Caballeronia sp. TF1N1: one gene and its partner. The protein of the gene in region 2 binds, or shares a complex with, the protein of the main gene of each other region. Links are inferred from orthologs where the notes say so. Each region holds a gene or a part of one and is shown on either strand. Other genes may lie near its edges.

Region 1 (3,838 bases), 1.2 Mb from region 2 along the record:
CTTCGGCGCGCTCGTTCTCACCGATGCGAGCAAGCCCGTGCTGAAAGGCGAGGAGCACGTCACGCTGCGCAAATACGTGAAGCCGGTGCGTAGCCGGCAATCGTCGGGACGCACGCGGGAACGCGCCGATCCCACCACGGGCATGTCGCAGCGGCAGAAGTCTCGCTGGGAGCGTCTGCGCATATGGCGCGCAGAGACCGCCAAGAGCGACGGCGTGCCGGCCTACGTCATTTTTCATGACGCCACGCTTGCCGAAATAGCTCGAAGCGATCCCGATACGGTGGATGATCTGCGTCATATCCCGGGCATCGGCGCGCGCAAGCTGGAGCGTTTCGGCGACGAGTTGCTGGATGTCGTGACGACTGAATAAGCCAACGCTTCGCGCGGTCCTCCGAAATGCGCGCAACGTGTTGACCCAATTGGGATTTTCAGCATATCATGCTAGGTTCTCGTTCTTGGTCCGTTTTCGGAACCGGCTTAGCGCCGCGTACGACAAGGGATCGAGCTTCTTCGAGAACGTTAGACGCGCATTTTCCGACGCTTTGCCCGTCGAGAATCGCGCCGAATTTGATCATTTTCAGGAATAAACGATGCCAACCATCAATCAATTGGTTCGCAAAGGCCGCACGTCGGAAACGACGAAGAGCAAGTCGCCGGCCCTGCAGGACTGCCCCCAGCGTCGTGGCGTGTGCACTCGCGTGTACACCACGACGCCTAAGAAGCCGAACTCGGCACTTCGTAAGGTTGCGAAGGTTCGCCTGACGAACGGTTTCGAAGTTATTTCGTACATCGGTGGTGAAGGCCACAACCTGCAAGAACACTCGGTCGTGCTGATTCGCGGCGGTCGTGTCAAGGACTTGCCGGGTGTGCGTTACCACATGGTTCGCGGCTCGCTGGATACCCAGGGCGTCAAGGATCGTAAGCAAGCTCGCTCGAAGTACGGTGCGAAGCGCGCCAAGGCTGGCAAGTAAGTCGCCGGTCTGCAGTCGTCTGCTTGTAGTTTGAGGTCGCCGTAAGGCGGTTTAGGCGGTGGTGCTGGAATGCCAGTGCTATCGAGTAAGTGGTCACCCGGCCAAGCTGGTTTTGTCGAAAAGATGGATCGGGTTTGTTGGTGGCCGCGGAGCTTAAAGACTCGTTCGGAGTCGGCTCCAACTGAAAAGGTAAAGGAAGAATCATGCCGCGTCGTCGCGAAGTCCCCAAGCGGGAAGTGTTGCCGGACCCGAAATTCGGCAACGTAGATGTAGCCAAGTTCATGAACGTGCTGATGCTCTCAGGCAAGAAGTCGGTTGCCGAGCGTATCGTGTACGGCGCTTTTGAACAGATCCAGACCAAGGGTGGCAAGGACCCGCTGGAAGTGTTCACGGTTGCGCTCAACAACGTGAAGCCGGTGGTCGAAGTGAAGAGCCGTCGCGTTGGTGGTGCCAACTACCAGGTTCCGGTCGAAGTGCGTCCCTCGCGTCGTATGGCATTGGCGATGCGTTGGTTGCGTGAAGCCGCGAAGAAGCGCAGCGAAAAGTCGATGGCCCTGCGTCTTGCAGGCGAACTCTCCGAAGCGGCAGAAGGCCGTGGCGGCGCGATGAAGAAGCGCGACGAAGTTCACCGCATGGCAGAGGCCAACAAGGCATTCTCGCATTTCCGTTTCTAAGCTCCCGCTCGTAGGGCAAACGGAAAAATAAGGGCGGGTGCGCTACTCCAGGCGCCTCGCCCGTTTGTGTTAGGACGCTGTCGGCTCGTTATAGATCGAGTCGGCGGGTCGACCAAAAAAGGATCCAAAGTGGCTCGCAAGACACCTATCGAGCGCTACCGCAACATCGGTATTAGCGCTCACATCGACGCCGGCAAAACGACGACGACCGAGCGCATCCTGTTTTACACGGGCGTGAACCACAAGATCGGCGAAGTTCACGACGGCGCTGCAACGATGGACTGGATGGAGCAGGAGCAGGAGCGCGGCATCACCATCACGTCGGCTGCTACCACGGCCTTCTGGAAGGGCATGGGCGGCAACTATCCCGAGCACCGCATCAACATCATCGATACCCCGGGGCACGTCGACTTCACGATCGAAGTGGAGCGCTCGATGCGCGTCCTCGACGGCGCGTGCATGGTCTACTGTGCAGTGGGCGGCGTGCAGCCGCAGTCGGAAACCGTGTGGCGTCAGGCTAACAAGTACAAGGTTCCGCGTCTCGCGTTCGTCAACAAGATGGACCGCACTGGCGCAAACTTCTTCAAGGTCTATGACCAGTTGAAGACGCGTCTGAAGGCGAACCCGGTTCCCGTCGTCGTGCCGATCGGCTCGGAAGAAAACTTCAAGGGCGTGGTCGACCTTCTCAAGATGAAGGCGATCATTTGGGACGAAGCGTCCCAGGGCACGAAGTTCGACTACGTCGACATCCCGGCTGAACTCGTCGACACGTGCAACGAGTGGCGCGAGAAGATGATCGAGTCGGCTGCCGAAGCCAGCGAAGAACTGATGGAAAAGTACCTCGGCGGCGAAGAGCTGACCGAAGCGGAAATCGTCAAGGCGATCCGCGACCGGACCATCGCGTGCGAAATTCAGCCGATGCTGTGCGGCACCGCGTTCAAGAACAAGGGCGTGCAGCGCATGCTCGACGCCGTGATCGACTTCCTGCCGTCGCCGGTCGACATTCCGCCGGTTACGGGTGAACTCGAAAACGGTGAGAAGGGCGAGCGCCGTGCTGCCGACGACGAAAAATTCTCGTCGCTGGCATTCAAGATCATGACCGACCCGTTCGTCGGTCAGCTGATCTTCTTCCGTGTGTATTCGGGTGTGGTCAATTCGGGTGACACCGTGCTGAACGCGACCAAGGACAAGAAGGAACGTCTGGGTCGTATTCTGCAGATGCACGCGAACCAGCGCGAAGAAATCAAGGAAGTGCGCGCAGGCGACATCGCGGCAGCCGTGGGCCTGAAGGAAGCGACCACGGGCGACACGCTGTGCGACCCGCAGAGCCCGATCGTTCTCGAACGCATGATTTTCCCGGAGCCGGTGATTTCGCAGGCAGTCGAGCCGAAGACGAAGCCCGACCAGGAAAAGATGGGTCTGGCGCTGAACCGTCTGGCTCAGGAAGATCCGTCGTTCCGCGTTCAAACGGACGAAGAGTCGGGCCAGACCATCATCTCGGGTATGGGCGAGCTCCACCTCGAAATTTTGGTCGACCGGATGAAGCGTGAATTCGGCGTTGAAGCAACCGTCGGCAAGCCGCAGGTTGCGTACCGCGAAACGATCCGCGCGACGGCTGCCGATGTCGACGGCAAGTTCGTCAAGCAGTCGGGTGGTCGCGGCCAGTATGGTCACGCGGTCATCACGCTCGAGCCGAACGAGCAGGGCAAGGGCTACGAGTTCCTGGACGAGATCAAGGGCGGTGTGATTCCGCGCGAATACATCCCGGCGGTGGACAAGGGTATCCAGGAAACGCTGAAGTCGGGCGTGCTCGCTGGCTTCCCGGTCGTCGACGTGAAGGTTCACCTGACGTTCGGTTCGTACCACGACGTCGACTCGAACGAAAACGCGTTCCGCATGGCCGGTTCGATGGCCTTCAAGGAAGCAATGCGCAAGGCAAGCCCGGTCATCCTCGAACCGATGATGGCCGTGGAAGTCGAAACGCCGGAAGATTACATGGGCAACGTGATGGGCGACTTGTCGGGCCGTCGCGGTATCGTCCAGGGCATGGAAGACATGATCGGTGGCGGCAAGATCGTTCGCGCCGAAGTACCGCTGTCGGAAATGTTCGGCTACTCGACCTCGCTGCGCTCGCTGTCGCAAGGCCGTGCTACGTACACGATGGAATTCAAGCACTATGCTGAAGCTCCGCGT
Region 2 (2,883 bases):
CGTGGAAGCCGGCGCGGCGTCGTTCCGGACGCCTTAAGGACGCTTGTGCAAAACCTGGTCAACGATGCCGTACGCTTGCGCGTCATCGCCCGACATGAAGTTGTCGCGGTCGGTGTCGCGTGCAATGCGCTCGACCGGCTGACCCGTGTGATGCGATAGCAATTGGTTCAGACGCTCCTTCAAGTACAGGATTTCCCGCGCTTGAATTTCGATGTCCGACGCCTGACCACGCGCGCCACCCAGCGGCTGGTGAATCATCACGCGCGCATTCGGCAACGCGACGCGTTTGCCCTTTGCGCCCGACGCCAGCAGGAACGCGCCCATGCTTGCGGCGAGCCCCATGCAAAGCGTGGTGACGTCGGGTTTGACGAATTGCATCGTATCGTAGATCGCCATGCCGGCTGAAACCGAGCCGCCCGGGCTATTGATGTAGAGGCTGATGTCCTTGTCCGGATTTTCGCTCTCGAGAAACAGCAACTGCGCGACGACAAGATTCGCCGACTGATCATTGACTTCGCCGACGAGAAACACCACGCGCTCTTTCAGGAGGCGCGAATAGATGTCATAGGCACGCTCGCCGCGGCCGCTGGTTTCCACGACCATCGGAACGAGGCCGAGCGCCTGGGCTTCGAAGTCCCGCGATGCGTGGGACGCCAGTGTGTCGAGCAATTCAGCGCGAAAGGTCATGCAATTTCCTTGTTCGGAATAGGGATACTGATCGACGAAGGAGCATCCGGTAGAACGGCATGCGTACGCACAAACTTTAATGCAAAAAAGGCGTGAGGGCCGTCAGTCCGACGACCCGCACGCCCCCGGGCTCTACGCGTCAGGCTTGCGCCGTTGCGCTGGCCAGTTCCTCGAAGCTGACTTCCTTGTCGGTCACCTTGGCCTTGCCGAGAACGAAATCGACGACGTTGCTTTCAACGACGTACGCTTCCATTTCGGAGAGGCGCTGCTGATTCGAATAATACCAGCGGACGACTTCCTTCGGGTCTTCGTAGCTCTTGGCGAATTCGTCCACTTCCGCGCGGATCTGCTCGGGCTTGGCCTGCAGTTCGTTAGCCTTCACCAGTTCTGCCAGCACGAGGCCCAGCTTCACGCGACGCTCGGCTTGTTCAGCGAACATTTCGGCGGGGATCGGTGCGTCGGCAGCGTTCGGCACGCCACGTTGTTGCAGATCCTGGCGCGCCATTTCGACGAGACGTTCCTGGTCCTGTTCGATCAGCGCCTTTGGCACGTCGAGTTCGGAAATCTTGAGCAACGCGTCCATGACCTGATTCTTCACGATCTGCTGCGTGCGGCGCTTTGCTTCGCGCTCGAGGTTGTCCTTGATCTCGCCGCGCATTTTCGTGAGATCGCCGTCTTCGATACCGAGCGACTTCGCGAATTCCGCGTCGATTTCCGGCAGATGCGGCCACTCGATCTTTTTCACGGTGACGGCGAACTGCGCGGTCTTGCCGGCGACGTCCTTGCCGTGATAGTCCTCGGGGAACGTAAGGTCGAACTCGCGCGTTTCGCCGACCTTCAGGCCGGTCGCTGCTTGTTCGAATTCCGGCAACATGCGGCCTTCGCCCAAGACGAACGCGAAGTCTTCCGCGCTGCCACCTTCGAACGGCACGCCGTCGAGCTTGCCGACGAAGTCCAGCGTGACGCGGTCGCCTTCCTTGGCTGCCGTGTCCGCGCCGCCGTCGCCATGCTCGCCGCCTTCGCCGCGCGCGTGGAAGTGCACGCGCTGCTTGCGAAGGATGTCGAGCGTACGGTCGACTTCGGCTTCGGAAATGGTCGTGACGGTGCGTTCGATTTCCGCGGTGGCGACGTCGCCGAGCTTCACTTCGGGATACACCTCGAAAGTGGCGTCGAATGCGTAGTCTTCCGCAGCGGCTTCGACCTTCGGCGCAAAGCTCGGCTGGCCCGCGACGCGCAGGTTTTCGGTGCGCGTGACGTCGAAGAATTCCTTGCCGACCTTGTCGCTCAACACTTCGGCTTCGACCTGACCGCCGTATTGCTGCGTGACCATCTTGAGCGGCACCTTGCCCGGGCGGAAGCCCGGCATGCGCACGGTCTTGGCCAACTGGCGGATGCGCGAGTCCACTTCCTTCTGCACGGTGTCTTTCGGCAGCGAGATGGTGACGCGGCGTTCGAGCTTGCCGAGGTTTTCAACTACGTTAGCCATGGCTTCAATCGTCCTAGAGTATTCGGGTGTTCGGTGTTCGGTTCTTCCGCGGTTCTGGTTGCGCGGGTCCGGATGAGTTCTGCATGAGCCGCGCCGGGTGCGATGTCGGGCTTCGAAAACGCGCCGCCATGTCGAGACAAGGGAGCGCATCTCGCGACCGCCAGATGTTCGCCAACGCCGAGTCAGCCGGCAGAGCCAAGTATTCTAGCAAACAAATCGCGCGGCCTCTGACCACGAAACCCGCTTGGCCCGTTTCGAGCGATTTGCACGGTTTTTCCGCGCAATTCCGCTCGAAATACACATTTTGAGTCTATCGGCGCGACACTGCGATGGCGGTTATCGCACCTTCGCTATTTTGCTGCGGGCGGAGCGCTGATAAGCTTGCCGGCGCGTGATCACGAGAAGCGAAAGGAGCGCGCGTTGCGTTGCGCGCTCGATTACCGCAACGCATGAAGCGCATGCGCCATACGCATGGCGACGCGCGATGCAATGCGCATACATCGGGCTTCGCTTCGGCTTTTCAACGTCCACTCACACAGAAAATATTCGAGACACCATGCCTAACGTCACGTCTGCCACGTCTGCCCCTGTCGTCGTCATCGCGCCCGATTCGTTCAAGGGTTCGCTTTCCGCCGAGGGCGTTGCCAACGCCATTGCAGAGGGCATTTTGCGCGCGCGTCCGGATGCCGAAATACGCATTCATCCAATGG

What was found.
Region 1: the proteins of tig (region 2) and rpsG are in contact, whole or in part, in a crystal structure (PDB 3GTY), measured with the Thermotoga maritima proteins. The link is inferred for Caballeronia sp. TF1N1 from one-to-one orthologs. Residues at the interface, in WP_004081061.1 of Thermotoga maritima: Glu122, Val124, Val129, Leu130, Tyr133, Glu188, Gly259, Ile262, Tyr263, Glu266, Ser270, Glu273, Gln274, Glu277, Arg308, Gln311, Ile312, Ser315, Tyr316, Glu325, Arg329, Arg336, Leu363, Phe366, Trp367, Arg373, Leu377, Arg381, Leu384, Glu387; in WP_004081843.1 of Thermotoga maritima: Lys34, Lys52, Lys55, Glu59, Arg62, Gln63, Glu66, Asn67, Lys69, Val71, Arg95, Ala109, Lys110, Lys111, Gly112, Arg113, Pro114, Glu117, Glu121, Ile124, Ala125, Tyr127, Asn128, Asn129, Thr130, Gly131, Lys135, Asp139, Arg142, Met143.

What each region holds. Positions count from the first base shown.
Region 1 is NZ_CP084626.1:2,675,850-2,679,687, reverse strand. What follows is about bases 1-2,909. They hold rpsG (30S ribosomal protein S7), read left to right. Parts: upstream 1-1,174; coding sequence 1,175-1,645; downstream 1,646-2,909. Other genes in these bases: fusA (elongation factor G), read left to right, coding at 1,775-2,909; rpsL (30S ribosomal protein S12), read left to right, coding at 591-971; recQ (DNA helicase RecQ), read left to right, coding at 1-370. Outside these bases: more of fusA, read left to right, coding at 2,910-3,838.
Region 2 is NZ_CP084626.1:1,472,761-1,475,643, forward strand. It holds tig (trigger factor), read right to left. Parts: upstream 2,174-2,883; coding sequence 827-2,173; downstream 1-826. Other genes in the region: clpP (ATP-dependent Clp endopeptidase proteolytic subunit ClpP), read right to left, coding at 34-687; LDZ28_RS06815 (glycerate kinase), read left to right, coding at 2,730-2,883. UniProt on the Bacillus subtilis protein: Involved in protein export. Acts as a chaperone by maintaining the newly synthesized protein in an open conformation. Functions as a peptidyl-prolyl cis-trans isomerase.